2 linked regions of the Ancylothrix sp. D3o genome follow. The protein of the gene in region 2 interacts with the protein of the main gene of each other region in a pairwise test. Links are inferred from orthologs where the notes say so. Each region holds a gene or a part of one and is shown on either strand. Other genes may lie near its edges. The genes, in order: rpe and eno.

Region 1 (11,765 bases), on a different replicon or contig from region 2:
CTCGAACAACAACTTGCCCTTTCTACCCATCATCCTAGCAAAATGAGCGCCGATGATGTAACCAAATTAGCATCATTTGCCTATCACAATCATCCCGATATTTTCCAAGAAGTGCTCGCAAATAAACCAGATTTGATGAAGTTTTTAGGTAATCCCCTAGTCGCGGCGATAGTTGGAGTCGTTGCAGCAAAATGGTTAAATAACCGCCGCTAGGTTGAACAAGTGGTGTTCCTGGGTGTCGAGGGCAATCAAAAAAGATTAGCCCTTTTTTTTGTTTGTAGAAATAAGCCACTCTCAACCCAAACATCAGCTTTCACAATCTCACCGCTTTTTTTGTGTCAAGCAAACTACATAAGAATTTACAAAATTTTCCAAGTGCCCTGCCTTTTGTGGAAGCTGCTTAAGAATCAGGTACATTTATGATATAATACAACACACCAGCCAAACAGAATTTTCCCCAAAAACATCACTTGGAAAATCAAACAGACCTACCATGAAAAAAAAGAATACAACTGAAGTAACAGATTCTACCTCCACCCCGGATACCGAAGAAGTAAAAGCAAGCGCCCTTGCAAAAAAAGATAGAAAAACTGAAAACATAGCCCTTTATCAAGCTGAACCCCTACCCGGAAACCGGCCCATTGGTGCCGCTAACTTTGAAGTCAGCCACATGGTATCAATCGCCGGCAACCGCCCCATCGGTGTTAGCAACATCGAAGTATTAGACACCGTTTCTATCATGGGCAACCGGCCAATTGCTTCCAGCCAATTACAAATTCACGAAATGATGACATATTCTGGCAATCGCCCGATCACCAGCAGCAACCTCGATATTTATGACTTTCTAATGGCAGGGCGCCCCATAGCTTCCAACGACATCGACGATCCCGACACCTTAATGGGTTACTTAGATTAAACCCCAACTTTTAAAACCCAAATTTTAAAACCCGGTTCCTTAAAAAAGCCGGGTTTTTATCGCCTAATTATCCATATTTTTCAACGCAATTTCACTTAAAATTTCCGCAAAACTTTTGTAATCAACCGGCTTACTCAAACATTCCGCCGCCCCCAAAGCCATACCTTGCGCCTTATCCTCAACAAAACTCACCAAAACCACCGGAATCTCTGCTAAATGCGGATCAGCTTTCAAAGCAGAAAGCACCTCCCACCCATTCATACGCGGCATCATCACATCCAAAGTAATCGCATCCGGCTGCCATTGCCTAGCCAATTCTAAACCCGCCTCCCCACTCGAAGAAACAGCCACCTGAAACCCCTGCTTACTCAAATAACGCCCCATCAAATCACGCGCCGCCGCATCATCATCTATCACCAAAATTCTCCCAGGCGATGGCAGAGAATCCAAAAACGTATCACTTGGATTAACCTCTGCTAAACTTGTAGCCCCTGACACCGGCACAACAACAGGCAGAATCATTGTAAACGTTGAACCCCCCCCAAACTCACTTTCAACTTTAATTTCACCCCCCATCATTGTGCAGAATTTCCGCGTAATTGCTAACCCTAAACCCGTCCCTCCATACTTACGGCTAAAAGAATCATCCGCCTGACAAAAAGGCTCAAATAACTTACCCATTTGAGCCGTTGTCATCCCAATCCCCGTATCACTAACCCGAAAACAAATTGCTTTTTTTCCAGCCAACCGGCCCACTTTCAACATAATTTTACCTTGGTGGGTAAACTTAGCCGCATTACTCAGCAAATTTAACAAACATTGCCGAACCTTCGTAATATCCGCCTCAATTTCCCCCAAATTTTCCTCACAGAAAACCACCAAAGAATTGCCCCGCTTATCGACCAAAGGTTGAACAGTCATCACAACCTCATCCACCAAAGTCAAAACATCAAACTTCTCTACACAAAGCAACATTCGACCGGCTTCTATCTTAGAAATATCTAAAATATCTCCTATCAAATCCAACAAATGCCGGCCCGCAGAATTAATATTTTTTAAATCCTGAATAACCCCCTCCTCCCCCAACTCCTGCACATCTTCTTCCAGCATTTCACTATAGCCAATAATCGCATTCAAAGGCGTGCGTAACTCGTGACTCATATTCGCCAAAAACGTACTTTTTGCCCGATTTGCCGCCTCCGCCGCCTCCTTTGCCATCTCCAACTCCAGAGAACGTTCTTCAAGTTGGCGCGAACGAACTTCTACACCCAAAAGCAAACTACTTACCTGTTGCGCCATCGTATTTAAAGTTGCCGAAAGCACCCCAATTTCATCCCCCGAAACCACCGCACCTCGCGCCGATAAATCCCCACTTGCCAACACTTGCGCCGTCTTAGTTAGCGAAGCCAAATTGCGCGTAATTCTCGACACCACCACCCATCCCACAGCACACATCACCAAACTCAAAATCAACCCCACCACTAACACAAACTCACTGCGATTTACCCCTTCTAAACCCTCTTGTGCCAACAGCAAAGCCTGACCCTGGCTTGTCTCAACAATCCTCATCAATTGCGCCTTGTGTTCAGAAACCGCAATCCACCCCACCCAAACCGCCATCCAATTAATAGCAACCAAAGCCAAAAACAAACTAAAAAGAGATACCCTAATTCCCCAATTTCTCTCCCTTTGCACCAATCCCGCAGCCCAAGGATAACCTTTTAAAAACGGATCGGGACACACCGGCACCCCGGAATCCCAAATAGTATCAACCAACCCATCTTTCCTAACTTTTCCAATTCTTACTGTTTTCCAAAGATGCTGAGTTTTGGCATCAACTTTTACCCTTCCTTGCGGTGCAGCAAATTCCATATTTTGCAACGCCGTCCTCACTTTTTTTACTTCAAAACTCGACGCTTTTTCTACTGCTTGTTTCCACAAATAAACGCCTATATAAGCCGCCTCAATGGGGTCATCTGTAATGCGATCTTCTCCATATTTTTCTTTAAAAGCCTTGACAAAATTTTGATTTTGTGGAGTATCCACCGTTTGAAAATAATTCCACACCAAGAAATGACCACACATATTTTCTGGGCCAATGGCGCACATTTCCGCCTCCGCCACACTCACCGACATCACCGGCAGACTTTCTGCGGAAATTCCCCCCTCTTGTAATGCCTTAAAAAACGCCACATTACTATCACCATTCAAACTATTAATAATTGCATTTGGTTGAGTTGCTTCTATATGAGCAAAAATTTGACTAAAATCTTTTCCCCCCAAAGGAATATAATCTTCCCCCACCAACTCACCCCCCAGCGCCGCCAATTGTGCCTTAATAATTTGATTAGCTGTGCGCGGAAAAATATAATCCGAACCAATTAAAAAAAAACGCCGCTTTCCCTTAGCTAATAAATACTCAACCGCCGGAATAATTTGTTGATTTGGCGCCGCGCCGGTGTACACAATATTAGGAGATTGCTCTAAACCTTCATACTGAACCGGATAAAACAACAACCCATTCAAAGACTCAAAAACCGGCAAAACTGCCTTCCGAGAAGCCGAAGTCCAACACCCAAAAACCACCGCTACTTTATCTTCTTCCAGCAGTTTTCTTGCCTTCACAGAAAACGTTTGTAAATCGCTTGCCCCATCCTCAATAATAGCCTGAATAGGCCGGCCCAAAACACCCCCAGCCCCATTAATTTCATCCACCGCCAAAAGCACAGCATCCTTAACAGAAACCTCACTAATAGACATTGTGCCAGTCAGAGAATGCAATACACCAATTTTCACTGGAGAAACGCTATTTTTAGAAGTTGCATCGTTAGACGAGAGCAAAAGGCTGCGCGGAAGCATAGGATCTTTGATTCGTTATAACTGGTACAGTGTAAAATTGCAGAAACTCAGGTTGTCCCCAAAAAATTGAACAACCCACCCCAAAAATGAAACCCTACCACAGCCAAAAATAAAGCCGGGGCCGGTGTTTCCCAAGGCCACATTAACTTACACCCACAACTGGTATAGCACAGCTTAAGTCAAAAAACAGACCTTTAACCCCCAAAATCATTACCCCGCCTAAAAAGCAAATCATACTTCCAAACCCTCAACCACCAGTACAATATTAACCATCAACCTCCTTAAAAGTCCATCTTTGCTTCCCAAAAACCTGTTTTTTGCCAAAATTAATTTCCTCCCAACAAAAATAAAAACTGTCCTTTTTCCCCAGCCAAAAATGTCGGATTCAGTCATCACTAACAAGCTATTCTATGGAGACAACAAGCAAATATTGCGCCAATATATTCCCAATCAAAGCATCGATCTATGTTACATAGATCCACCCTTTCATTCCAAGCGCGACTACTATCAAATCACCACAGAAGACGGCATATTATTAAAAACAAAAGCTTTTACAGATACTTGGAAATGGAACAACCAAGCCACCGAAGACTATAACCAAATACTCGACAACTCCACCCAAATTTTCACCCAACAAACCCTAGATATCATCCGGGCTTTTTCCCAAATTATCGGAAAAAATAGCTTATTAGCATACATAGTTAACCTCACCCTCAGACTCGGAGAAATTCACCGAATTCTCAAACCCACCGGCAGCCTTTATCTACACTGCAACCCAAGCGCCAGCCACTATCTAAAAATCATCCTAGACACAATATTTTGCCCCCAAGGAGGAGAATTTCAAAACGAAATTATCTGGTGTTACACCTTGGGAGGAAAAAGCAAACGCCGGTTTGCCAAAAAACACGACACCATCTTTTTTTACACCAAAAATACCCGCCAATACACCTTTAACCCAGAAGCCGCAACCATCCCCAGAAAACCAAACTCTCACATGAAACAAAAAACCGACGAAACCGGCAGAAAATACCAAGAAAAAACCGACACCAAAACCCAAAAAACCTATCAATATTACCTAGACACAGGAAAAATAGCAGAAGACTACTGGACAGACATAGAAACCCTAAACAGAAAAGACAAACAACGCCAAGGCTACCCAACCCAAAAACCTCAAGCCCTCCTCGAAAGAATCATCAAAGTTAGCAGCAACCCAGGCGATATAATTTTAGATGCCTATTGTGGAGCCGGTACCACCCTTGTCGCCGCCCAAAAACTCAACCGCCACTGGATAGGAATCGACAACACCACCCAAAGCCTCACCTTAACTTTGCAACGATTAACCGAAACCTTTGGCCCCCAAATTCTCACCCAAATAGAAATTTCAAACCTCCCTCAAAACCCCTGATTAAAAGCCCCAAAAGCCTCAAAAAACCCATTTCATTCTCAAACAGTTAAAATAAAAAAATCATCGAAAAAACTACCCATAAAAACCCATGAACAAAGCCTACAAACCCTTAATTCTCCTCTTAACCCTCCTAGCCCTAACCAGTTGCACCGGCAACAAACCCACCCCTCAAACCACCCCAACCGAAAGCCAACTCAAAGAACAAGTCCTACAAATCATTAGAGAAAACCCACAAGTGCTCATTGAATCTGTCCAAACCTACCAACAAGAACAAGACAGAAAACTTCAAGAATCACGGCAAACATTTTTGCAACAAATGACAACAAACCCCGCCGCCGTCATCGCAGACTCTCCCATCACCGGCTCCCCCGACAAAAAAATCGTCCTCGTAGAATTTTCCGACTTTCAATGCCCCGTCTGCGCCCAAGCTCAAAAAAACGTAAAACAATTCATCGAAAAAAATAAAAACAAAGTCACCCTCACCTATAAACACCTACCCCTACCCCAACACGAACAAGCAATACCCGCAGCAAAAGCCTCTTGGGCAGCAGCACAACAAGGAAAATTCTGGGAATACCACGACGCCCTATTTACCCAACAACAAAAACTTGGAGAACCCCTCTATTTAGAAATCGCCAAAAAACTCAAACTAGACGAAAACCGCTTTAACCAAGACCGGCAAAGCGCCGCCGCCGAAGCCGCCATTCAAAAAGACCTACAACTCGCCCAAAGCCTGGGAATCACCGGCACCCCATTTTTCAACCTAAACGGAGAACCGCTGATCGGAGCCGTTTCAGTTGCCGAACTCGAAAAAGCCCTTGCCAAAGTCACCGGCACAGCCCAAACCCCAAAACCACAAACACCGGCACCCGAAGAAGAAGTGCCGGTGGAAGAACCCCTCCCAGTAGAGTAAGTCGATACTCTGCCCACCACCTTCAAGCTGGGCAGAGTTCAGCCTAAACTGCTGCTAACTGGGGTTCAGGGCGCTTGCTGTTGCGAATACCCTCAATAGCCGCCGCATAATCAGGGGCATTAAACACCGCCGAACCGGCCACAATCGCATTAGCGCCAGCTTCCAAAACCTGCCAAGTATTATTACCCTTCAAACCGCCATCAACCTCAATCCAGGGGTCTAAACCGCGCTCATCACACATTTGACGCAGCTTACGAATTTTTGGCAACACCCCTGGAATAAAACTTTGGCCGCCAAAACCAGGGTTAACACTCATAATCAAAATCAAATCGCACAATTCCAGCACATAATCAATCAACTCAAGCGGAGTCGAAGGATTCAACACCACCCCAGCCTGCTTGCCACACTCCTTAATCTGGCCAAGGGTGCGATGTAAATGCGGAGAAGCATTATGTTCAGCATGAACCGAAATAATATCAGCCCCAGCCTTAGCAAAATCCTCCACATACTTTTCTGGTTCCACAATCATCAAGTGAACATCCAGAGGCTTTTTCGTCACCGGACGAATTGCCTGCACAATCAGCGGGCCGATAGTAATATTGGGCACGAACCGGCCATCCATGACATCAACGTGAATCCAATCAGCCCCAGCCTCGTCAACGGCCCGAATTTCCTCACCCAGACGGCTAAAATCGGCTGATAAGATGGATGGAGCGATAACAATCTGTTTTTGTGATTTCGTAGTCATGGTTGGCCCTGTCTCCTGCTTCCTGTTTGCTGCGAACAGTTAACAATATGTTTATAGTTCACAAAATTTTACCATTAACATAGAATCCTTAATCTCCCAATGGACAAGCTTTATCCAAAAAACATAAATAAAATCCTCAAAATCCTAACCCCACTGACTTTCACCGCACTGATACTGCCCGCCACCGCCAGCAACACCTCAACCGGCCCGGCTGGAATTGATGCCGAAAAACTCCACCAACCCCCCTATAACCTTTTAGGAAGAAAAATCGCCATCGGGCAAGTAGAAATAGGCCGGCCCGCCCTTTTCGGCATTGATAAAAAAATCCCCCCCACACACGGAGTCACAGTTTCGGCAGTATTTCAAGGCAACAAACCGGCCACCTCCAACATTCAACTAGACGGCCACGCCCAAAACGTCGCCGGTGTAATGATCTCCAACGCCAAAACCATCAAAGGCGTTGCCCCCGCCGCCCGCCTGTATTCCACCGCCGCCGTAAACAGCCGTTCCCCCGACCGTCAATCCCTCGAATGCCTTGCCAGCCAACACATCGCCCTCCAAAACAGCGACGACGTGCGAGCCATTAACTTCAGCTTTGGCGAACCCCTCGAACTTGACCCCAGACCCAACGCCCGACTCGATGGCAACGCCCCACTAACCCAATGTATCGACTGGTCTGCCAGAGTCCACAACGTCCTCTACGTCATCGCCGGCAACCAAGGCAAAGGCGGTATCCCCATCCCCACCGACAATTACAACGGCGTAAATGTAGGCTTATCTAGTCTTTATCAAGGCATATTTTCCAAAGTAGATGTCGCCAACATCCCCAGCAGTTTCCCCGACTATGCTCAAAGACTAAGCGGTTTAGAAGCAAACGTCAGCCCCCGCCGCTCAATTAGCTTACTGGCTCCGGGCCGAGACATTCCCCTCCTTAATATTGACGGCTCCACAACTCGCAACACCGGCACCAGTTTTGCCGCCCCCCACGTCACCGCTACCGTTGCCCTGTTGCAAGAATTTGGGGATAAACAACTACGCACAAAACAACCAAACTGGAGCCTAGCAAGTCGTCAGCATGAAGTAATGAAAGCAGTTTTACTTAATTCTACTGACAAGCTCAAAGATAACGGTGATGGGTTACATCTCGGCATGAGTCGCACCGTCATCGACAAAGAAAACCGCGACTGGTTAGCCTCTGATAGCTATCAAGACTCCTCGATTCCCCTACATTCCCAAATGGGAACCGGCCACCTCAATGCTTTTCGCGCTTACGAGCAATTCAGTGCCGGTCAATGGAAACCGGCCCGCCCCGTTCCAGCAAAAGGATGGGATTATAATACAATAAGTGCATCTTTGTCAACTTCTGAAACTTCCCCAACTCCCAATTACCAAGACTATGTAATCGAAAAACCCCTAACAGTCGGTAGTTTTGTGGCCATTACCCTTGCTTGGGACAGACTCGTAGAGTTGGAAGATAGGAACAATAACAATTTGTATGACTCACCAGAGGTGTTTAAAGACCGGGGATTAAATAATTTGGACTTATACTTGATGCCGGTTGAAGAAAACGACCCTGCCAGAAAGATAACCGCTTCTCAAAGTCAAGTAGACAGCGTGGAGCATATATTTTTCCAGGTTCCGAAAGCAGGCCGGTATAAAATTCGAGTCCAGTTCTCTCAACAAGTCAACGAACCCACTCAACCCTACGCCCTCGCCTGGTGGACTGGGTAAATGAGGCAAGCAGGCAAGCCAGCAAGCAGGCAAGATGCCTGCTCCACTGTGGGGTAGGCAATATGATCTGCCATCCCCCCATCCCCCTAACAAATGACAAATGACAAATGACAAACAACAAATTTGACAACAGCGACCCTAAGCACTTAAACCTATACTTGTATCTGGTTCCCGTCCTTGGCTTTTTTCCTGCCGTCTGGACGCTTTACCAGCGCAAAGGCAACCCTCAAGAACGCGCCGTTAGCCGGCTGGCTTGTACTTTGGCCTTTGTGTGGCTCAGTTCCTACCTGCTGCTGGAAACAAGCGCTAAATCTGCGGAATTTATGACACTTCCCCTGTTAATAATGAGTAGTGTCGTAACTTCTAGCTATTTTGTCATCAGTGTTGCTCTCATGTATCGTGTGTGGAAACGGCAGCCGATTTGGTTGCCTGGGTTTAGTGACTTGAGCGACCGGCTTCCCTAAAAATAGAGGATGTATCGTGAAAAGCACTTAATTTTTCCTTGTTCGGTGTTTTCTTTTCACATTTCAATGTTTTGTCTGGCCCCTTTTTTTGTGTGTGTGAGGTTTCCTTTGTGTCTGCTCAAAATATCCCCAATCAACCGTCTAGTCCGCAACCTTCCCTACCCATTAACCGCAACAAGAGCAAAAGCACAACTCGCGGACATTGGATGTGGCTGGGTTTAGGTTTAACCGGCGTGGCGATGCTTTCAGCTACCGCCGGTGCTTTATTGGCGGTGTCGCTTTCGAGTACACCGCTTATGCAAAGTAGGCTTAGCCCTGAAGAAGCAGCCGTATTTGGATCTGGGGAACGCATTTCTACTTCTATGAGTATGCGGATGCCAGAGTTAACTCGTCCGGTAAATATTTTACTGCTTGGCACAAAAGTCCTCACCAGCGATTTAGAAAAAAATCCTCAGCCAAATGTGGGATATCAAGCTTTGGTCAATTCTTTAGACGGTTTAGCAGATACAATGCTGCTGGTGAGATTTAATCCTGAAACAAAAAAATTGGCTGTACTTTCGATTCCCAGAGATACGCGGACTTTGGTGGAAGGGGTAGGAGTGACGAAAATTAATGAAGCAAATTATTATGGGGGGCCGGCTTTAAGCGCTAAAGCTATCGGCGAACTTATGGGAGGTGTTGCAGTTGACCGTTATGTGCGGGTTAATGTGCAAGCGGTAGAGAAATTAGTGGATGCTTTGGGAGGTGTGGAAATTCACGTTCTCAAAGATATGAAATACAAGGATGATTCGCAACATTTGTATATTGATCTCAAGGCCGGTAAGCAAAGATTAAATGGTAATCAAGCGTTACAGTTTTTGCGTTTTAGATATGATGAATTGGGAGATATTGGCAGAATTCAGCGCCAACAAATTCTGATGAGAGCTTTGATGGAGCAAACGTTAAATCCAGCAACAATAGTACGTTTGCCTAAAATTGTTTCGGTGATTCAAGAACATATAGATACAAATTTAACGATAGAAGAGTTGGTGGCTTTGGTTGGTTTTGCTTCGGAACTTCAGCGCTCTAATGTGCAAATGTTAATGTTACCAGGCGAGTTTAGTGATCCGAAACAATATCAGGCGAGTTATTGGTTGCCCGATTTTAATGGAATTGATGCGATTAAATCCCAACATTTTGAAACCGGCACAGATAATGAGTCTTATAAAGTTATTGAGCCGCGAACTATGAGGGTGGCAATTCAAGATAGTACGAATTCGGAAACGGCGGTGAATGACTTGGTGAATAGTTTACAAACTTCTGGTTATCGGAATGTAGTAATCGCCAAACCTTGGAATGAACCGTTGAAGGTGACTCGAATTGTGGCACAGTCTGGGAATATGGAAGCTGCAAATGCTGTGCGAGATTCGCTTGGTTTTGGGGAGGTACGGGTAGAAAGTACGGGGGCTTTGCGAACGGATGTCACGATTCAAGTTGGGGAAGATTGGTTAGAACAGCAAAACCAAAATAAGCCGGCGGGTACTTGGTAAAGGTCAATTGTCATTTGTCATTTGTGAAAAGGCAAAAGTAGAGGCCGGTTTATTGAGGTTTTCTCTGGGATGCTTAAACCTCGGTACTAGCGAACGCCATAACCGCCCCTACTTTTGACCAATGACCAATGACCAATGACAATTGACCAATGACAATTGACCATGAGAAATGGGATACAAGCCCCGTCCTTCCAGGACGGCTATAGGATGCTAGAATATTTGGCGTAGAAGTTTTCCACGTCAAATGATAGTTTTAGAGTTCAAGGCACAAGGGAAAGCAACTCAATATACAGCCATTGATGAAGCGATTCAAACCGCTCAATTTGTCCGCAACAAGTGTATCCGGTATTGGATGGATAACCGAGGGGTGGGACAGAAAGAACTGTATCGCTACAACACGGCGTTAAGGGCTGAATATGCCTTTGTGAAAGACTTGAACTCTCATGCTTGCCAAACATCTGTTGAGAGAGCCTACTCTGCTATTGCTCGGTTTTACGACAACTGCAAGAAAGCTATGGCGGGAAAGAAAGGGTATCCAAAATTCAAAAAGAATTACCGTTCAGTCGAGTACAAGACGAGCGGATGGAAACTTTCTGAGACAAGAAAACAGATAACTTTTACCGACAAAAAAGAAATTGGTAAACTCAAACTCAAGGGAACGTGGGATTTAAACTTCTACCAGTTAGACCAGATAAAACGAGTCAGGTTAATCCGTCGTGCTGACGGGTATTATGTCCAATTCCTAATTAGTGCAGACACTAAAGTTGAAACACAACCCACAGGCAAAACTATTGGATTAGATGTAGGACTTAAAGAGTTCTACACCGATAGTAATGGACATAGTGAACCATCACCTTGGTTTTATCGAATTGGCGAGAAACGGATGAAATTCCGTCAACGCCGTGTTTCCCGCAAAAAGAAAGGCTCTGCCAATCGCAAGAAAGCCATTAATCGACTAGGACGAGTACACCTCAAAATAAGTAGGCAACGTGAAGAACACGCTAAGAGACTGGCGCGTTGCGTAGTCCAATCTAACGATTTGGTCGCCTATGAAGACTTGAGGATTAAGAATCTGGTCAAGAATCACTGTCTCGCTAAGTCGATTAATGATGCGGGTTGGTATCAGTTCAGAAAATGGTTGGAGTATTTCGGAAGGAAGTTTGGCAAAATCACTGTAGCAGTGAATCCTGCTTATACTTC
Region 2 (11,627 bases):
CCTCTATTCTTGTTTAAATGTGCCGGCTTTAACCAGCCACCGGCCTGAATAAGAAGAATTTATTAGCATAGAAGCAGTCTATAGAAACTATCAAAATTTTTTTATTCTTTCCTTAAAATTAATTGCTAAATGTCTTATTTCACTATAAAATACTAAAAATTAGTTAATTTCCCTCCAAATGTGGATAGCTTTTGGAAACAAATTAACTCTTCTAAAAGTTATTCTACAGGGGACATCTATTATGCCCAAACGTAACAATATATTAGTGATCGGCGCGGTTTTATTCGGTTTAGCCTATTATGGGGCTTCTAATAACCGTCAAATTTATTTACCACGACAGCCGCAAGTGCAGTATCTTGTGCCGGTTGGTACGGCGCCGCCGATGCCAGTTGCGCCGATGGCTACATCTTCTGGATGGATGAATTTTCAATCACCTCAAGGCCGGTTTTCCGTTTTACTTCCACAGCTTCCAATTCAAAAAACCCCTCAAAATAATAATTCCCGATTAAGCCATAGTTACACTGTTTCTACCCATTATGAAAGTTATAGTGTCACATATCAAGACTTGCCCGAAAGATTCATACCGGATATGAATGAGAAACGCTCAATGATAAATGATATGGGCAATTCTATGAAAGGCGCTCCAGGCTACTATAGTGTAGGTGCAAAACGAAATTTTGCGTTAGGAGGTCATCCTGGCATTGAGATTAACTTAGAATCTCCCGATTCTGATATTTCCAGAGGTAAAATTTGGCATCTTATGGTAGAAAGACGAGTGTACACCTTATCAGTAATTACTCCATACCCCGAAAATGCGGAAGCTTTTTTAAGGTCTTTCCGTTTCTATTAACCGGCTTTCTTATTAACACCACCGGCCCCCAAAAACCCAAACAAAAAAGTAAAAGGTAAAAGGTAACAAATATCCTCATTACCCCTTACCAATTACAACAAATTACTTAGAAATCTTGGGCCCCATACCGGCAGCCGCAGCATAAACAGCTTGTGCGCCTAACTCATCCTCAATCCGCAACAAACGGTTATATTTTGCCACTCGTTCACTACGACAAAGCGAACCAGTTTTAATTTGACCGGCACGAGTAGCCACCGCCAAATCAGCAATCGTAGTATCCTCAGTTTCACCAGAACGGTGACTAATAATCGAACGGAAACCATTACGACCACCCAAATCAATCGCCTGCAAAGTTTCCGTCAAAGAACCGATTTGATTTAACTTAATCAAAATCGAATTTGCAGCCTTCAAATCAATACCTTTCTGCAAACGAGTAATATTTGTAACAAACAAATCATCACCCACCAATTGCACCCGATCACCGATTTTTTGCGTCAAAAGTTGCCAGTTCTGCCAATCTTCCTCATGCAAACCATCCTCAATCGAAACAATCGGATATTCGCTCACCAACCTCGCCATATAATCGATAAATTCCGCCGGCTCCTTGGCAGTACCATCATAGACATACTTGCCATCCTTATAAAACTCACTCGCCGCCACATCCAACGCCAAAGCCACCTCAGAACCAGGCTTATAACCGGCCTTTTCAATAGCAGCCACCAGCAACTCCAAAGCTTCCTGATTTGAGCCTAAATTCGGCGCAAAACCGCCTTCATCACCCACACCAGTCAGCAACCCCTTATCATCCAAAACCTTGCTCAGACACGCAAAAACCTCAGCACCCCAGCGCAAAGCCTCCTTAAAAGAAGTCGCGCCCACCGGCACAATCATAAACTCCTGAAAATCCACATTATTTGAAGCATGGGCCCCACCATTGATCACATTCATCAAAGGCACCGGCAACACATTAGAAAGCGGCCCACCCAAATAACGATAAAGCGGAATTCCTAACGCATCCGCAGCCGCCTTTGCCGTAGCCAAAGACACCGCTAAAATCGCATTTGCCCCTAAATTAGACTTATTCGCAGAACCATCTAAATGAATCATCGCCCCATCAATGCTGGCTTGATCCAAAGCATCTTTTTCTATTAGGGTAGGAGCAATTTTATTTTCGATATTTTCAACCGCCCTCATCACACCCTTTCCGCCATACCGGCTTTTATCGCCATCGCGGAGTTCGTGTGCCTCAAACGTGCCGGTAGACGCACCACTGGGGACTTGCGCCAACCCCATCGCACCACCTTCGAGATAAACTTCCGCTTCAACAGTCGGACGTCCGCGAGAATCTAAAATTTCACGGGCTTTAATAGAAAAAATTGAAGTATCGTTCATAGTGAACAGTTCCAAATGTCAACAAGAGAGTGTTCAGATCGAAGCTGAAATTTCAGCAGGCATCGCTCCGGCGTGGCTTTGCCGGCGCAAAAATCACCAATGGTAAGCATATCTTTTAAAGCTGCACGCCTGTACAGAAATTAATCATTTCAACAAAATTGCCATTGCTTGCTTCTTGAAAGCCGGTTAACCGAACCCCAGCAAAAAGCGCCGGTGGAGCAACCTTAGAATAAAAAAGAGAAGCAATACCAATGGAGAAGGCCATGCGATTACTGCATACAATGCTCAGAGTCGGCAATTTAGAGAGATCCCTAGATTTCTACTGCAATATCTTGGGGATGAAGTTGCTGCGCCAAAAAGATTATCCCAGTGGTGAGTTTACTTTGGCTTTTATTGGTTATGGCGAGGAGTCGGAGAATACAGTCCTTGAATTGACCTACAACTGGGGCAAAGATAGTTATAACTTGGGCGATGCCTACGGTCATATCGCTATCGGGGTGGATGATATTTATGGCACTTGTGAAGAAATTCGCGCTAAGGGGGGGAAAGTCTCCCGCGAACCAGGGCCCATGAAACACGGTTCGACAGTGATTGCTTTTGTGGAAGACCCCGATGGGTATAAGGTTGAGTTGATTCAGCTTGGTACTCAGGGATCTGCCGGGGAAAAACAACCGAGTGCGGCTGTTGGTGCTAAGTAGCCGGTTTTCAAAGCAGAAGATAAAAACCCGGTTAGCCAAAAAAGCCGGGTTTTGAGCAGAGTTTTTTATGTGTGTTGTGAGGTTTGGTTGTGAAGTTTTTTCTCTGGCGGGGATGTGGTTTGGGGTTTTTGATGTTTTTTGGTTATGGGTTGCCGGTGGCTGGGGTGTCGCAGTCGCCACCGGTTAAAACCGGCGTCTACACAAATAAAGTCCCCTCCGGCGACTGGGGAACCGGCCAAAGTGAACAACCTGCGCCGCTTAAAACCGGCCTCTACCCAAACCAAATTTCCTCCGGGGATTGGTTAACCGGCCAAAGTGAGGCAATGTTGGATACCCCGGAATCAGAAGCAATGGGCCAACTGACATCCGTTGAGCAGTTGTCGGATGTCTTGCCTAGTGATTGGGCTTATCAGGCTTTAAAATCGCTTATTGAGCGCTATGGGATTCGTTTGGGATATCCTGATCGGTCGTTTCGTGGCAATCAGGCGATGACGCGCTATGAGTTTGCGGCGGCGTTGTCGGAGGTTTTGGAGAAAATTCAGCCGTTGCTGGGTGTGGATCGTGAAAGTGTAGAGCAAGATTTGGCGACACTGCAACGTTTGCAACGCGAGTTTGCCGGTGCTTTGGCTCAATTGCGCGGCAGAATGGATGGTTTGGAGGATCGCACAACTGACTTAGAAAATAATCGTTTTTCTCCGACTACAAAAATGACCGGCCAGTTTATCTGGACTCCCACAACTGGCAATCAGGCTGACTTTACTTTTGTTTCTCGTCTGCGGCTGAATTTGCTTACTGCTTGGCGTCCAGAAACCGGTTTTCTAACGACTCAGTTGGAAATGGGTAATGGTGGCGGCGATACGGTGAGTGCTCTTCAAAATGATGATGGCGTGAATTTGCTGGGTAGCACCGGCCTGTTTGCTGGGGCCGGCGGTCTGGATTATGTTGAGGTTGACCCGCAAGTTCGTCTGCGGAAGCTATACTACACTTTACCTTTTTTGTCAAGTGCTACGCTAACAATTGGGGCAAAAATGTCACCGCGTTATTTTATTGACCGCAACCGGTTTGCCAATAATGAGGCGGTCGATTTTAATTCCAGTTTTTTTGTGAATAATCCGCTGATTGTCCAAAATCAAATTGACCGCGAGGGGGGGGCCGGTGTGGCGCTAAATTGGCCTATTCAAGGCACGCCCCTCACTCTGAATGCGCTTTATATTGCAGCAAATGCGGCAGATCCGCAAAGGGGTGGTTTTTTTGAAGACGTCAACCAGGGGAGTGTTGAATTACAGTATGCCCCAAACCCAGATATGGCTGTCCGTTTGCAATATACCCATGCGAGAATTAATCAAACGGATGTTAAGGCGTTTGGCATTAATGGGGAGTGGGCTTATAGTCCCCGGATAGGGGTGTTTGGGCGTTTGGGGGTTGGGGACTATAGCGGGTTTAATTCTGTGTTGGGCCGGGAGTTGAATGCTTCGCCTTGGACGTGGATGCTGGGGGTGACATTCCGCAATACGCCGGTGCCTGGTACGATGGCGGGGATTGCAATAGGTCAGCCGTTTGTTACGGGTGAGGTAGGGAATGCCACCCAAACGAATTTTGAGGCGTTTTACAATGTTCTGATCAGCGATAATATAAGTGTGACTCCGACGTTTTTGTTGGTGAATAATGCCGATAATGACAGTGAAAATGGTACCATTTGGCAGCTTGGTCTGCGGACGGTGTTTTCTTTTTAGCACCGATTTTTATTGATTGTAGGGGAGTGGGTATCTAGGTTTATGTTATTAAAAAACAGCTTTGATAAACTCTCTCCTAGTTGCTAAGTTTGTGTTTTTTTGAACCGCAGATAAACGCAGATGAACGCAGATAAATACGGATGGTTAACTGTTTTATCTTTGTCTATTTTGTAAAGTAAACAAATTCCCGATTCTACAAATGCAACCTACTGATTCAACTAAATTTACTGATAAAGCCTGGGATGCGATTGTTAAATCCCAAGATGTTGCTCGCCGGTTCGCTAATCAAAATCTTGAGGTGGAACATTTGGCAATGGCGGCGCTGGAACAACAAGATGGTCTGGCTGGTAAGATTTTATCTAAGGCTGGGGTTGTTCCTGATCAACTTTTGCAGCGGTTAAAGACTTTTACTCAAAGCCAGGCGAAACAAGGTAAGATTGACCAGCTTTATCTGGGGCGTGGTTTGGATTTGATGTTGGATAAGGCTGAGGAGTTTCGCCAAGGTTTTCAGGATGATTTTATTTCTATTGAGCATATTGTTTTGGCTTTGTGTGAAGATGAAAGAATTGGAAAACGGACTTTTCGGATTTTAAATTGTGACCGGCAAGCTTTGGAAATTGCTATTAGGGCTTTGCGTGGTTCTGCCAAAGTTCAAGATCCAAACCCGGAAAATAGTTATGGGGCTTTGGAAAAGTATGGACGGGATTTAACGGAACAAGCAAAGGCGGGTAAACTTGATCCGGTAATTGGTAGGGATGACCAAATCCGCAGGGTGATTCAAGTGCTTTCTCGCCGGTCAAAAAATAACCCGGTTTTGATTGGGGAACCGGGGGTTGGTAAGACGGCTATTGCTGAGGCTTTGGCTCAAAGAATTGTTAATGGTGATGTGCCGGAATCTTTGAAAAATCGCCGCTTAATTTCTCTGGATATGGGGAGTTTAATTGCGGGGGCAAAATATCGCGGTGAGTTTGAGGAACGCTTGCGGGCTGTGTTGCGCGAGGTGATGGGAAGTGATGGGCAAGTTGTGCTGTTTATTGATGAGTTGCATACTGTTGTTGGCACCGGCGCTAATTCTCAAGGTTCAATGGATGCTGGGAATTTGTTAAAGCCTATGTTGGCGCGGGGTGAGTTGCGTTGTATTGGCGCGACTACGCTGGATGAATATCGTAAGTTTATTGAAAAAGATGCGGCTTTGGATCGCCGGTTTCAACAGGTTTTTGTTGACCAGCCAAATGTGGAGGATACTATCTCAATTTTACGCGGTTTAAAGGAGCGTTATGAGGTGCATCATGGGGTGAAAATTTTGGATTCTGCTTTGGTGGCGGCGGCGATGTTGTCGGAACGTTATATTGCGGATCGATTTTTGCCAGATAAGGCGATTGATTTGGTGGATGAGGCGGCGGCGAAGTTGAAGATGGAAATTACTTCTAAGCCGGCAGAATTGGAAACGGCAGACCGGCGTTTGATGCAGTTACAAATGGAGAAGCTTTCTCTGGAAGCGGAACAAAATAAAGCGGCTGCGGAACGTCTCGAACGTATTGAGAAGGAAATGGGGGATCTTAAAGCGAAACAGCAGCGTCTCAGTGCTCAATGGCAAGGGGAAAAGCAGTTACTTGAGGGAATTAATACTCTTAAGGAAGAAGAAAACGAATTGCGGAAAAAAATTGACCGCGCTGAGCGAAATTATGATTTGAATACAGCGGCGCAGTTAAAGTATGGCCGGTTGGAAAAGGTACAGCGCGAACGGGAGGCAAAGGAGGCTGAGTTATTAAAGTTGCAATCGCAAGGATCGACGCTTTTACGAGAGCAAGTTACGGAGGGTGATATTGCGGAAATTGTGGCGAAATGGACTGGTATTCCTGTTACTCGGTTGATGGAATCTGAGCGGCAAAAGTTATTACAATTAGAGGCTCAATTACATCAGCGTGTTATCGGTCAAGATGAGGCTGTTTCTGCTGTTTCTCAGGCGATCCGACGGGCAAGGGCGGGGATGAAAGATCCTGGTCGTCCGATTGGTTCGTTTTTGTTTATGGGGCCGACTGGTGTTGGTAAAACTGAGTTGGTGCGAGCTTTGGCGCATTGTTTGTTTGATACGGAAAATGCGCTTGTCCGACTTGATATGTCGGAATATATGGAGAAACATTCGGTTTCTCGGTTGGTGGGGGCTCCTCCGGGTTATGTTGGCTATGAGGAGGGGGGTCAGCTTTCGGAGGCTGTCCGGCGACACCCTTATTCGGTTGTGCTTTTTGATGAGGTTGAAAAGGCTCACCCGGATGTTTTTAATATTTTGTTGCAGGTGTTAGATGAGGGGAGAATTACTGATTCGCAAGGCCGTTTGGTAGATTTCCGAAATACGGTTATTGTGATGACAAGTAATATTGGCAGTGATCATATTTTGGATGTGGCGGGGGATGATTCTAAGTATGAGGAAATGCAAAAGCGGGTGATGCACGCTTTGCGTGGTCATTTCCGCCCGGAGTTTCTTAATCGGGTGGATGATATTATTTTGTTTCATGCGCTTTCTCGGAAGGAGTTGCGGCAAATTGTTGGGGTGCAACTTAAGCGGGTTGAGCGTTTATTGGCGGAGCAAAAAATTAGTTTGCTGATGACGCCGGCGGCTCAGGATCATTTGGCGCTTGCGGGTTTTGATCCGGTTTATGGGGCACGTCCTCTTAAGCGAGCAATCCAGCGCGAGATTGAGAATCCGATTGCTACAAAGTTGTTGGAAAATTCTTTTGTAGCGGGGGATACGATTGTGGTGGATTGTGTAGGGGATGATTTGACGTTTAGCTGTGAGTTGCCGCAGGTGGCGGAGGTGGAGGTTTCCGAGGAGGTGCCGGTTTCTTAGGGGAGAGGGGGGCTTTTGTGATAGGGAGGCGGGCACCCTTCCCGCCCCACCAAGGATAAGTCCCCTTGCTTCTGGTGTGGTGACAAAGCAAGGAACCGGCTGTTATGATAGCGGTTGAAGTAAGTTAAAAGTTTATTTTTTCCTTAGATAAAGTTTTTTTGCTTTTTATAAACTTCTCTCAAACATTTACCGAGAGCAATGACAGATTCTTTGTTACCGTCTACTCCTTTATCTGAGCCTGTGCCGGCGGCCCGTCCAAAGAAAAGCAATTTGGGGCGTATTTTAATTGGTTTAGGATTGCTGATTAATGGCGCTCTTTGGGCGGCTGCAATTGCATATATTAAGTTAACGCCGTCAAATTACACCAGTGAATTTACAATCTTTTTACCGGCAGCGAGTTCGAGTGCAAATGTCAATGTTTCGGATACAAACGCGCAGGTAGAGGGTTCAAATCAATCTCCTTATCAAACTTTAATCCGGGTTGATCCGAGACAAAACTATTTATTTATTGCTAACAGTCGGACGGTTTTGTCGGCGGCGGCGGCGGCGGTGCAAATGCCGATGGAAGATTTTGGCACGCCGCTGGTGGGGACGAATAAAAATGATACGCTGATGTCTTTTAAAATTGATGGTTCAAGTCCGGCGGAGGCTCAGCGAAAGGCGCAGGCGCTTTATAAGGCTTTAGTTCAGCAAATTGATAGTTTGCGTGAGGAAATGGGGCAGAAAGAATTTCAGCGCCAGCAGTCGGAAAATCAACTAATGCTGAAGGATGCTCAAGGAAAGTTAGAGGCGGCAAATAAACAGTTAGCGATTTTTAAGAAACAATCTCCGCTGCGCCGGTCTGAACAAATTGGCGAGCTTTCTGGCAGTTTGGAATCTTTGCGACAAGAGCGGGAGATGGCTTTAGCTTCTTTGCAGCAGACAAGTTCTCGCTTACAACAATTAGGCGCAAGTTTAAATATTTCGGTTGAGCAAGCATCAGATATTATTACTCTGCAAGCCGATGAAATTTTCTTGAAACAATGGGCAGATTATAGTGCAGCTAGTGCGAATTTATCGAGTTTGTTAGCGCAGTGGCGCCCCGGTTCTCCGCAGATAGAAAGTGCGGAAGCCAAGCTTACAACGGCAAGGTTTGCTTTGCAAACGCGGGCAACTGCGGTATTAGGGAAACAGGTGGGGGAAGAGACTTTACAGCAGTTAAATCGCAGCCTTAATAGTAGTGGGGGAACGCGAGAAAGTTTGTTTCAAGATGTTGTGACTTTGCAGGCAGATCAAAAAGGTTATGCGGCTAAGTTGAAAAGCCTTGATGAACAAATTGCTCAGCTTGATTCTCAGGTAAAAGTGTTGATCCAAGAGCAGTTTACGCTGACTGATTTGGAGCGCAATGCAAAGGTTGCTGATAATTATTTTACGTCTACGATGGCTCAGTTAAATTTGAGTAAGCCGGAGGTGGCTACTTCTTATCCGGTGGTGCAATTGATTGCTGATCCAAGTTTGCCGGCAGAATCAAGTGGCCCGGATAAGAAACTGCCGCTTTTAGGAGCACTTGCTTTTACTTTGTTGAGTGTTACTGGTGTCGCGCTGTTTTCTTGGGAGCGCTCTCTGCACAAAAATAATAGAATCATAGAGGATAGCAATTCTGTGGTAGGACAGCTTGGTGATGAGTAAGGGTTTCTATACACGCTACACGACGCTACACAAGGAGATAAGTCAAGGTGAATAGTCCATTATCAAAACAGCTAAAGCAATTAAAAGCAAGTTTAATTACTCCTGAGAATTTTAAGCCTTACGGACAGGTAATTTTTGCGAGTGCGGATGGTAAGGCTTTTGATTCTGAGGATGCTCAGTTAGTTTTAAATCGGGGTATTCCGCGTTTTTATATTATCCGGTTGATGAATAAAGGACGCAAGTTTGGCGGGATTACTCGGCATTTGCAATGTACGCAGTGTTTGGGATCTTTGGAGGGGAAGGAGTGGTTTATGGGGGTGGCTCCACCGGCTGATTTTCTTTGTCCAAAGTTAGAGGATATTGTGGTGTTTAAAATTCCGGGTAATTGTTTTATTAAGTTGGAGGTGGGTACTTGGCACGCGGGCCCCTATTTTGATGCTGATTTTGTGGATTTTTATAATTTGGAGTTGAGTGATACAAATGTGAGCGATCACGATACTTGTAGTTTGGTAAAAACCTATGGGGTTGAGTTTGAAATTGCGGATTATTAACCGCAGATAAACGCGAATAAACGCAGATAGATCATTTGCGTAGCGCTATCGCGCCGCTCCGCGTACATCTGCTACAGGATGCGGTTTATTAAATAGATGTTTTTTAAGGCTGCTGCAAGGGTTAAATTAAGGCTTTGTTGAAATTTATTTTCTGTAGCCGGTTGGGGTTTGTTTTTTGATGGGTTGGGTTAGGCGAGGAGTTTTTTGCTTTTTAACATTAGTTCAAAGAGTTGGAGATCGGCTTCTGTATAAAAGGCGGCTTTGGGGATATAATAAATGGATGCTTTGGTGACGTATAAAAAGTAAAATTCTCTTACATTTTCCGCTTTATGAAAGTTGGATACTCTGTACTTGAATAAGCTTCCGTCATCGTAGAAAAATGTAAAAAAATCAATGTCTATTTCTACTCTGGTTTTTTGAAAGACAAATTTGTTTTGGGCTGCTGTTTTATAGGCTAATAATGGCGTAAGTCCATAAAGAATTGCAAAAAATATTACCCAAATCATTAATCCTGGGAGAGCAGATGATAAAGGTTGGGTGAATAATGGCACTAAATTTACGACAAACAGCAAACCCCATATAATTAGGTTGATTTTGCTGCGTTTGTAATACAAACTAGATATAATTTTGAAAAATTGTTTTTCTGTGATGTTATATTCTTTGGTTTTGATATTTATGTTTTCCATGTTTTTGAGAGGGGGCTAAATTCCAACGGCGAAGGTTTTGGGGGTTGTTTGACATAAGACGGCTAAATCTTCTTCGTCTAATTCCACCGGCTCACCGCTATGAATTAATTCTGCAAAGTCTTCGTTTGGTACCATTACACACAAGGCATAAAGTCTTGTATTGCCGATATTTTCGATAACATGAATGCCGGTGGGTGGTACTAAAATGCTGTCTCCTGCGCGTATAGAAACGCTTTTTCCATCACAATGTGCTCGCCCTTCTCCTTTGAGGATAAAAAACATTTCGACGGCGTATTGATGCCGGTTTGGGGGGGTTTTTCCGCCGACATCAAAAATTTCGACACAAAATGTTACAGACATATTTGCGCTGGAAGGCTCAAATACAATTGCCAGCCGGTTTGTGTCGTGGGGGCTGATGCGAAAAACTTGATAATCTTTGGGTGATTTTACAACGGGAATTACGCAGCTTTCAGCTTCCATCAAAGTTTACTCCTGTGGGGGGAGAAGGGTGAGTCAAAGAGATAGCAAATATTTTATTGCATTGCTTCAAAAATGGCTTGGGAGTCGGTGACGAAACCGAAACATTGCTTAACGTTGTAGAGGGTTGCTTGCCAGCAAAATTCAGGGGATGTTGTGGCGGTGCAATCTTTTACTAGAAGGCAATCATAGCCTAAAAAATTGGCGTCTTGGAGGGTTGCCATGACGCATTGATCGGCATTGACTCCGGCAAAAAATAAGGTGGTTTTTCCTAAGTTTCGCAAAATGCTATCCAGGGGGGTGTCCCAAAATCCGCTCATACGATATTTATCCACTCGGATGTCTTGGGGGTTTGGTTCGAGTTCGTCTACGACTGCGGCTGCCCAACTGCCTGCTTCTAAAACTTTTGCGCCGTTGCTGGGTAAGGGGTTGCCGAGTCCGATAGCGGTGCCTGTGGGGTTATAAACGTGGAGGGTGGCGGGGCTGATGTTTAAGAGATCCGGTCGATTACCCCAGTTAAGCCAAATGATGGGGATGCCGGCTTCTCGCAGGCTGGGGAGGAGCTTTTGCAAGGGTTGGATGGGGGTGCGGGCGGGTGAAATGTCTACGCCTATATGGGCTAACCAGCCATCGGCGTGACAGAAATCGTTTTGCATATCTATTACTAAGATGGCGGTTTTGGTTAAGTCTAGGTGTAGGGTTTTGGTTTCTGTTAGTAAGGTGA

What was found.
Region 1: the proteins of eno (region 2) and rpe interact in binary tests that used the Escherichia coli proteins (3 or more experiments, as listed by UniProt). The link is inferred for Ancylothrix sp. D3o from one-to-one orthologs.

The regions. Positions count from the first base shown.
Region 1 is NZ_JAMXEX010000005.1:334,662-346,426, reverse strand. Bases 4,990-7,972 are described here. They hold rpe (ribulose-phosphate 3-epimerase), read right to left. Parts: upstream 6,842-7,972; coding sequence 6,137-6,841; downstream 4,990-6,136. Other genes in these bases: NG798_RS12665 (S8 family serine peptidase), read left to right, coding at 6,941-7,972; NG798_RS12675 (DsbA family protein), read left to right, coding at 5,269-6,093; NG798_RS12680 (site-specific DNA-methyltransferase), read left to right, coding at 4,990-5,180. Outside these bases: NG798_RS12695 (hypothetical protein), read left to right, coding at 1-213; NG798_RS12690 (hypothetical protein), read left to right, coding at 494-916; urtA (urea ABC transporter substrate-binding protein), read right to left, coding at 980-3,775; more of NG798_RS12680, read left to right, coding at 4,152-4,989; more of NG798_RS12665, read left to right, coding at 7,973-8,572; NG798_RS12660 (hypothetical protein), read left to right, coding at 8,680-9,036; NG798_RS12655 (LCP family protein), read left to right, coding at 9,147-10,565; NG798_RS12650 (transposase), read left to right, coding at 10,810-11,765. UniProt on the Escherichia coli protein: Catalyzes the reversible epimerization of D-ribulose 5-phosphate to D-xylulose 5-phosphate.
Region 2 is NZ_JAMXEX010000002.1:385,057-396,683, forward strand. What follows is about bases 98-2,942. They hold eno (phosphopyruvate hydratase), read right to left. Parts: upstream 2,243-2,942; coding sequence 953-2,242; downstream 98-952. Other genes in these bases: NG798_RS05930 (hypothetical protein), read left to right, coding at 242-850; NG798_RS05940 (hypothetical protein), read right to left, coding at 2,358-2,507; gloA (lactoylglutathione lyase), read left to right, coding at 2,506-2,940. In the rest of the region: NG798_RS05950 (iron uptake porin), read left to right, coding at 3,030-4,673; ATP-dependent chaperone ClpB, read left to right, coding at 4,873-7,521; NG798_RS05960 (hypothetical protein), read left to right, coding at 7,720-9,189; NG798_RS05965 (ureidoglycolate lyase), read left to right, coding at 9,237-9,740; NG798_RS05970 (YcxB family protein), read right to left, coding at 9,929-10,426; NG798_RS05975 (cupin domain-containing protein), read right to left, coding at 10,442-10,906; NG798_RS05980 (cysteine hydrolase family protein), read right to left, coding at 10,960-11,627. UniProt on the Escherichia coli protein: Catalyzes the reversible conversion of 2-phosphoglycerate (2-PG) into phosphoenolpyruvate (PEP). It is essential for the degradation of carbohydrates via glycolysis.